2 regions of the Alteromonas sp. ABH4_452 genome follow, and region 1 is predicted to be linked to the other one. Evidence: predicted binding sites of a transcription regulator. Region 1 holds the regulator's gene; the other holds the start of a gene.
What was found. The regulator FliA, encoded in region 1, starts transcription of late flagellar genes. The targets are predictions, from matches to a motif close to CTAAAGNTNNNNNNNNNNNNGCCGATA.

Region 1 (4,431 bases):
TGATAGCTTAAAAGCCTTGCTGGAAAAGCAGCATGGTGGAAACCCAGTTGCAGGCAGTTCTGCACAACCAGCACAGCCAATGTCAGCGAACGCTAAGCACGCCAACGAAATTGCATCTCACTTAGATTTTTCAGAAGCGTTTATCGACGACCTTGAAACACAATCACCAGCACAAGATGCTATCGAGCAACAGACTTTTCCTGAGCATCAAGCGTCAAGTATGGGTGAAACTCCTGTATCCCAGTCTGCTGAACTAGCTCAAATCAAAGAAGAGTTAGCTTCACTTCGCGACGTATTGCAGTATCAAGTTGCAGACCTAATGGAAGCGAAGAACAAGCGTCAAAAACCTGTTCATCAATACTTGGTCACGCGATTAACCGATATGGGTTTGAGTAGTGCACTAGCAACTCAGCTGATTAGCTATACACCGGCTCATTACAACGAACGTGACGCGTGGGTATATCTTCTTAACCTATTGGCTAATCGCATAAATGTTACCGGAAACGATATACTAAGCTCACAAGGTGCCGTTGCATTAGTCGGGCCTACTGGTACAGGTAAAACAACCACTGTTGCAAAGTTGGCCGCCCGCTACGCGCAAAAATACGGTGCAGAATCGGTAGCTATGATAACTATTGATACGTATAGAATTGCAGCCTATGAGCAACTAGCGACATACGGAAAAATTATTGGCTGTACTGTGCGAAAAGCGCAAACTAGTGAAGAACTAGCAGATTTATTGTTCCAACTTCGTCATAAGCGACTAGTATTGATTGATACAGCAGGTTTTAGTCAGCGTGATAGTCGATTAATTAAGCAAATTAAGCAGTTCGACAATGGCCAAATGCCAAAAGTTAAAAAATATTTGGTAGCGCAAGCCAATACGCAATATCCGGCTTTGCAGAGAATCATTCAAGCGTATGACGATATTGAACTAAGTGGCTGTATTTTCACAAAGTTAGATGAGTGCTACTCTTTAGGAGAGGTACTTAGTGCAGCGGTTGAATACCAACTACCGGTTAGTTATGTCACCGATGGTCAAAAAGTGCCTGAAGACATTAAGATTGCAGAAGCGAAATCTTTAGTTTCCGCTGCTGCAAAGCTTTATAAAAAGTACGGTTTGAATCATACTAGTAGTAACAACGCAATTAAAACAGCATAAGCAGTATGATTGACGATCAAGCGAGTAGCTTAAGAAAAATGAAGCAATCACGGTTAATCAAAGTAATCGCCGTCACCGGTGGTAAAGGTGGCGTCGGTAAAACAAACATTACGCTTAACACTGCTATCGCCATGGCGAAGCAGGGCAAGCGTGTAATGGTTCTTGACGCGGACCTTGGTCTTGCAAACGTAGATGTGATGCTAGGCCTGCGAGTTGAGAAAAACCTATCTCACGTACTCTCTGGCGAGTGCACGTTGGACGAGGTTTTAGTAACAGGCCCCCACGGTATTAAGATTGCGCCCGCCACATCTGGTACGCAGTCAATGGCGGAACTCTCACCCACACAGCACGCTGGCTTGATAAGAGCGTTTAGCGAGCTGCGTTCTCAAATAGACGTATTAATAGTCGACACCGCTGCTGGCATTTCAGATATGGTATTAAGCTTTTCTAAAGCCTCCCAAGATATCATGGTGGTGGTTTGCGATGAGCCAACATCACTAACTGATGCGTATGCGCTGATAAAAATCCTTAACCGTGAGCACGGTGTTTTTCGCTTTAAAGTTGTGGCCAATATGGTTCGCGATGTGCGAGAAGGTCAGGAATTATTTAGCAAATTAAGCAAAGTGACAGGGCGTTTTCTCGATGTTGCACTAGAATTAGTGGCGACGGTGCCATTTGACGAAAATATTCGCAAAGCTGTGCGTAAGCAAACAGCTATTGTTGATGCTTTTCCAGGCTCTCCTGCAGCCGTAGCGATAACCAAGCTAGCAAACAGGGCGCTTACTTGGCCTATTCCAGCGCAGCCTGGAGGTCACTTAGAATTTTTCATTGAACAATTAGTTGCAGAAAAAGCCGTAGGAAGTCAACGTTGAACAGCAAGGCAGCCGCTTATCAACAGCAAACAGATAAATCGCAGTTAGTCGAAAGACATGCGCCCCTGGTTAAGCGTATTGCGCACCATTTGATGGCGCGCCTGCCTGCGAGTGTACTTGTTGATGACCTTATCCAATCAGGCATGATTGGTTTGTTAGAGGCTGCTCGAAACTTTGATGGGTCAAAAGGCGCAAGCTTTGAAACCTTCGCAGGTATCCGCATTCGCGGTGCCATGCTGGACGAAATACGCAAAGGTGATTGGACGCCACGTTCTGTTCACCGAAATGGTCGCGCGATAACAGAGGCGATATCTCAGGTTGAAGGTGAAACCGGGCGCGACGCACGAGATTCCGATATTGCTGACAAGCTTAATGTGAGCTTGCAGGATTATCACCAGATGCTCAATGAAGTAAATGCCGGGAAGTTGGTCGGCATTGAAGATTTAGGTGTGTCGGAAGATGTGATCACTACCGAGCAAAGTCGAGGCAGTGATGCACCGTTAGAAGATTTAATGCAGGGCGCATTTCAAAAAGCGCTGGCCCATGCAATAACGACATTACCCGAGCGAGAAGCGATTGTTCTTTCACTTTACTATGATGAAGAACTAAACTTAAGAGAAATAGGCGAGGTTCTCGACGTAAGTGAGTCGAGAGTCAGTCAAATTCATAGTCAAGCCATGTTAAAACTCAAATCACGAATGAAATCGTGGCAAGCTGACGAAGAATAGAAATTAAAAACAATTAACCCCTCAGTGGAGGCTATTTTGGACAAAAGCATGAAAATTCTCGTGGTCGATGACTTTTCAACCATGAGACGTATCATCAAAAACCTGCTTAAAGACTTGGGTTTTGCCAACATTCAGGAAGCGGATGACGGAAGCACTGCATTACCTATGTTACAACAAGGCGATTTCGACTTTGTTGTTACTGATTGGAACATGCCTGGTATGCAGGGTATAGATTTGCTCCGCGCGATTAGAGCCGATGACAAACTTAAGCATTTGCCAGTACTTATGGTGACCGCCGAAGCGAAGAAGGAACAGATCGTTGCCGCCGCCCAAGCGGGTGTGAATGGTTACGTCGTTAAACCTTTCACCGCGGCAACGCTTAAAGAAAAATTAGATAAAATATTCGAACGTTTAGGTTGATCCAGACGCTCACCAGATAAATGAGGTTTACTGGATGTCAACGAATGTAAACGTTCCAATATCGTTAGAAGAAGCAAAGCAGCTTGTCACTTTTCTCGAAGAAGGTGACAAGGCTTCAGCTAACGCACTACTTGAAGCCGTCTCAATGAAAGAAAACGTTGAGCTATTCGCTGAAGTAGGCAAGTTAACGCGTCAACTCCACGACGCATTAAACAACTTTCAAATAGACGACCGCATCAAAAATCTAGCTACAGACGATATCCCTGATGCCCAGTCCCGCCTTACCTACGTAATTGAAGAAACCGAAAAAGCTGCTAATACTACTATGGATGCCGTTGAGGCGAGTATGCCCATCGCTGAACTGCTATCGGAGCGGATCGAAAAGGTTATGCCAGAGTGGAAAAAGCTGATGAACCGCCAAATCGAGTTGGGTGAGTTTAAGGTTTTATGTGCAGACTTAGACGAATTGTTGGAAGACGGTTCGAATCAGTCGGCTAAACTTACACAGTTACTTACTGAAGTTTTGATGGCACAAGGTTATCAAGACTTGACTGGACAGGTTATTCGTCGCGTTATCGACTTGGTTAAAGAAGTCGAAGATAGCCTTGTAAACATGCTTACTATGTTTGGCGAACGGGACGGTGCAGAACAATCTAAACCTTCCAGCGTTAAGGCCGATAAGATTGATGGTGTAGAGGCAGAAGGCCCAATCATTGATGCTGACAAACGAGATGACGTCGTTTCAGGTCAAGATGATGTAGATGATCTTCTGTCTAGCTTAGGTTTTTAGGGGAGCGGGTGCATGTCGTTTGATGTTGACGAGGAAATATTACAGGACTTTCTAGTAGAAGCTGGGGAGATACTTGAACAATTACAAGAACAGCTCGTTGATCTTGAGAACAATCCTGAAGACGCGGACTTGCTTAACGCAATTTTTCGCGGCTATCACACAGTAAAAGGGGGAGCGGGTTTCCTTTCTCTTACTGAGTTAGTTGAAATTTGTCACGGTGCTGAAAACGTTTTTGACGTCATGCGCAATGGCCAACGAACGCTAACGCCTGAGTTAATGGATATCATTTTGCAAGCCACTGATGTGGTCGTTGAAATGTTTGAACGAGTAAAAGCGCAAGAGCCGCTAGAGCCGGCAGATGCACACCTCGTCGACCTGTTACACAAACTCAGTCGCCCAGAATCTCCAGATGAAAACATTTTCGACAATGCAAATGCGCCTGCGGCCGAGCCAGAAGTT
Region 2 (4,431 bases), 1.8 Mb from region 1:
ACTACAAACTAAAAGCTATTTGTGACAAATTACAACTTTCTGAAGCAGATCACCTTTTAGAAATAGGCACTGGCTGGGGAGGCCTTGCAGTTTATGCTGCGAAACACTACGGCTGCAGTGTCACCACCACGACTATTTCAGAAGAGCAGCACGCATGGGCGAAAGATTGGATTGAACGGGAAGGATTGGAAAGTAAAATTACCTTACTTAAAAAAGATTATCGCTTGCTTGAAGGTAAATACGACAAACTAGTATCCATTGAAATGATTGAAGCGGTTGGCAAACAGTATTTAGGTAACTTCTTTGAAAAATGTGCTTCTCTTTTAAAAGACGACGGTCTTATGTTGCTTCAGTCGATAACCATTGACGATAGACGTTATGATAGCTATTCAAACAGCGTAGACTTCATACAGAAATACATTTTTCCGGGTGGTTTTTTACCATCGCAATACCAGCTAAATGCCCATCTTAAAAAGTACACGAACATGATGATCCGTGACTTACATGACATTGGTGTGGACTATGCAAAAACGCTAAACCATTGGTATGAAGCATTTATCTCGGCTAAAGATGAATTATTGAGTGATGGTTACGACGAGCGCTTTATGCGTATGTGGACCTATTACCTCAAATATTGCGAAGGTGGCTTTCTAGAAAGAACCATTAGCACTGTACAACTTGTTATATCTAAACCTCAGTACAGAGAAGAACTAGCCAGAGTTTGATTGTCGTTGCTGGGTAGGTAATTATCTATGCGGATTGGTATGAGTACCCAGCAAGCAATTTTAAACCAAAAAGCGGTGCCATATGGCACCGCTTTTTAGTGGATATTGTAATTCAAAAGAGTACCGCTTAATCGTCTACCACTGATATGGGTTTGGATATCATTGGTTTACCTTGGTTAATATTAATTTCCACTCGGCGATTCTTAGCTCTATCACTCGCGGTCGTGGCATTTTCAACGATAGGATTAGTATCAGCTTTGCCAACCACAGACATACGGCTTTCATCAAACCCAGGCGCTGTCCGCATAGCTTCGGCCACCGCTACTGCCCGTTGTGATGATAAATCCCAGTTTGAGCGATATAATTCGTTTGCAATATGTTGACCATCGCTATGACCCGAAATCTCAATCTCTCCAGGTACATCCGCTAAAAGCACACCAATTTTTCTTAATACGGGCTGAAATTGTGGCTGCAAGAAAGCAGACCCTGCTGAGAACGAACCATTCTCGCGAATACGAATAGTAAGCTGCTGCCCCAGCGACTCCATCTCAACCGACCCATCTAAAATTTGCTTTTCTAATTGTTGGGCCACTTTTTTCATCAATTCAGCCATTTGAGATTGGTCAGTGCTTTGCTCAGCGGATGAAGATGACTCAGTAGCCGTCTGTTGAGACTGACCGCCCCGTTGTTCGCCACGCTGCTTTTGCCTGCCGCCGGCTGAATCCTCATTTCCCGCTTGAAATTCTAGCATTTGCTGAGTCATTTCGTTGGTTTGCTGCTGAATAGATTCAATTGGCGTGGGATCAGGCTTACCAGGTCGAAACTCCATAGCAATAACACTGGTCCCTTTAGGAATGTCTTTTACTTCAATTTTGTTTTGCACACCGAATGCAAACTTCATTGAGCCCGCTATTTGCTTAAATTTGAGTACGTCCATTTCGGAGAATGAAAGCAAAAGTACAAAGAAGCACATAAGCAGTGACATTAAGTCTGCGAAGGTTCCCATCCAAGCTGGAAGCCCCTCGGGGGGGCATTTTGGGCATTCTTCTTCGGCCATTACTCTTCCTCTGCGCTTCCACGCTTACTTGCAGCAAGGTAGTTTTTCAGTACGCCTTCAATAACTCGAGGGTTTTGACCGTCAGCGATACCGACAATACCGTCAAGAACAAGGCTTTGATTGAGCTTTTCTTCCCCTGCTCGCACTGAAAGTTTGAATGCTATTGGCAAACAGATGACGTTAGCGAAAAAAGCGCCATAAAGGGTGGTAAGTAGTGCTACCGCCATTGCAGGGCCAATAGCTTTTGGGTCATCCATGTTTGATAGCATGGCAACCAAACCAATCAAGGTACCGATCATACCCATGGCGGGTGCAATATCGCCCATACCTTTAAAAAACGAGGCGCCAAAATCATGTCGTTCTGACGTCATAGAAATATCTTTAGCAAGTGTCTCTCTGACCACTTCAATATCGTGGCCATCAACTAGCATATCCACGCCTTTCTGCATAAATTCGTTCGAGATTTCCGCTTCCTCTAAAGCCAAAAAGCCGCCTTTTCGCGCGGCATCCGCCATCTCTACAATTTTCTCAATGAGCTCTTCTGGCGATTCAATTTTAAACATGAAGGCTTTGCCAGCAATCTTACCTGCACCGAAGAACTGACCTAAAGTAAATTGTGACAAGACAACAAATAAAGTCCCACCAAACACGATCAATATTGATTGGACGTCGATGAACATGCCTAAGCTGCCGCCTAGAATCATAGCCATAACTATGAAACCAATGGCGCCCAACATACCTATGACGGTTGCTAAATCCACTCACTCTTCCCCATTTATGCGCAGTCAGTGCTGTTAATGTACAAATATTCTATCGGCAAAGGATAAAAATACTAAAACGACATTATTGAAAAATATCATATTTATTTGTTTTTTATTAAGTGTGACTTTAAAAAAACCTGTTCAAAGGTTTGCTATACATCGTCCTTGCTTACAGCGTTCGCCTACCTATCAGAACACGCATGCACCCTTCTATTTAAAGTAATGTAGCCACTTATTTCGAATATAGCACAATATCTTCCTATTCAACGTGGTCAGCTGCATGAAAAAAAAGCTATATTACTGTGATATAGGCGATATACGGACAAACCATTTGACCCTTGTGCGGCCCTCAGTTAATGTGCGCGGTACACGTATTTTGGCCAATGTATTGAGTGTTTTTATGACGACAGAAAAAGCATCAGCGTCTTTTGAAGAAACTTTATCAGAACTAGAAGCTATCGTTAACGAAATGGAAAACGGTGATCTGCCTCTTAATAAAGCACTGGAAAAATTTGAACGAGGCATAGCGTTATCTCGTCAAGGCCAGCAATCACTTGAAAACGCCGAGCAAAAAGTAAAAATATTGCTTAGTGAACAAGGCGAAGAAACGCTTCAGACTCTTCCTGAAAGTGAACAGCCGTAAAACGTTCATTTTTAACTTACAGGCGACCTATGAATTTTTCTGCTTTGCATCAGCAAGTGAAACAGCAAACTGATGCATCCCTTCTTACCTTAATTGATGATTTACCCGATTACGCACCGCGCCTTAAAGATGCAATGCGTCACGCATTGCTTGCAGGTGGCAAGCGCATGCGCCCACTACTAGTGCAGGTTGTAGGAAACACGTTAGACGTGCCCAAAAAAGATCAGATGGCTATAAGCATGGCTATTGAGTGCGTGCACGCCTACTCGTTAGTTCATGATGATTTACCAGCCATGGACGATGATGATTTACGTCGCGGAATGCCAACGTGTCATATTGCCTTTGATGAAGCTACGGCTATTTTAGCTGGCGACGCGCTGCAAGCCCTCGCATTCACGGTTTTAGCCGATGCGCCACTAAGTGCGTACGCCGAAACGAAGCGTGGTCAGTTATTGTCTGTACTCGCAAAAAGTGCTGGCTACGTAGGCATGTGTGGTGGCCAGGCTATTGACCTTGCCAGTACAGGTAAAGCCATCTCGATAGAAGAACTGAAACAGCTTCACAAACTAAAAACTGGGGCTTTGCTGAAGGCCTGTGTTGAAATGGTCGCTATTGTCAGTGAAGGCTTATTGCCACAAACTAAAACTGACTTAATGGCTTATGCCGCCGATATCGGGCTAGCTTTTCAAGTTCAAGACGACATTTTAGACGTTGAAGGCAGCAGCGAGAAATTAGGTAAACCGGCAGGGTCAGACGAAGCATTGGGTAAAAACACGTTTCCCGCCAAGCTCGGAATGGCTGGCGCTAAACAAGAATTAGAAATGCTTCACAATAATGCACTTCAAGCATTGACGCGTTTACCCTACAATATCGACAGTTTAATTGCGTTTAGCGAGCTTTTGGTGAAACGTGACCATTAGCCACGCGCCATGTTGAAAAAGATAATAAGTACATGAGTTTAGATCTCCAACATTACCCAACGCTTGCGCTTGCGCAAACACCTGAAAAATTGAGGCAGCTGCCCCAGGATAAATTACGCGAGCTCGCCGATGAGTTGCGTGAGTACTTACTTAATAGCGTAAGCCAAACCAGTGGTCACTTCGCTTCCGGTTTAGGCACGGTAGAGCTTACTGTCGCGTTACATTATGTATACAACACACCGTTTGACCGTTTGTTGTGGGACGTAGGGCACCAAGCCTACCCTCATAAAATCCTGACGGGCCGAGCAGAGCGCATGAGTACCAT

Region 2: the regulator FliA is predicted to act here: its motif matches at 2,594-2,620, upstream of pomA (flagellar motor protein PomA).

The regions. Positions count from the first base shown of each region.
Region 1 is NZ_CM149973.1:3,749,176-3,753,606, reverse strand. Features, by position in the region: gene flhF (flagellar biosynthesis protein FlhF) at 1-1,162, shown strand, start outside; gene ACYX4N_RS16135 (MinD/ParA family protein) at 1,168-2,034, shown strand; gene ACYX4N_RS16130 (RNA polymerase sigma factor FliA) at 2,031-2,762, shown strand; gene cheY (chemotaxis response regulator CheY) at 2,799-3,182, shown strand; gene ACYX4N_RS16120 (protein phosphatase CheZ) at 3,217-3,972, shown strand; gene ACYX4N_RS16115 (chemotaxis protein CheA) at 3,985-4,431, shown strand, end outside.
Region 2 is NZ_CM149973.1:1,985,120-1,989,550, reverse strand. Features, by position in the region: gene ACYX4N_RS08480 (class I SAM-dependent methyltransferase) at 1-725, shown strand, start outside; gene ACYX4N_RS08475 (flagellar motor protein MotB) at 853-1,782, opposite strand; gene pomA (flagellar motor protein PomA) at 1,782-2,543, opposite strand; gene xseB (exodeoxyribonuclease VII small subunit) at 2,944-3,186, shown strand; gene ACYX4N_RS08460 (farnesyl diphosphate synthase) at 3,216-4,106, shown strand; gene dxs (1-deoxy-D-xylulose-5-phosphate synthase) at 4,139-4,431, shown strand, end outside.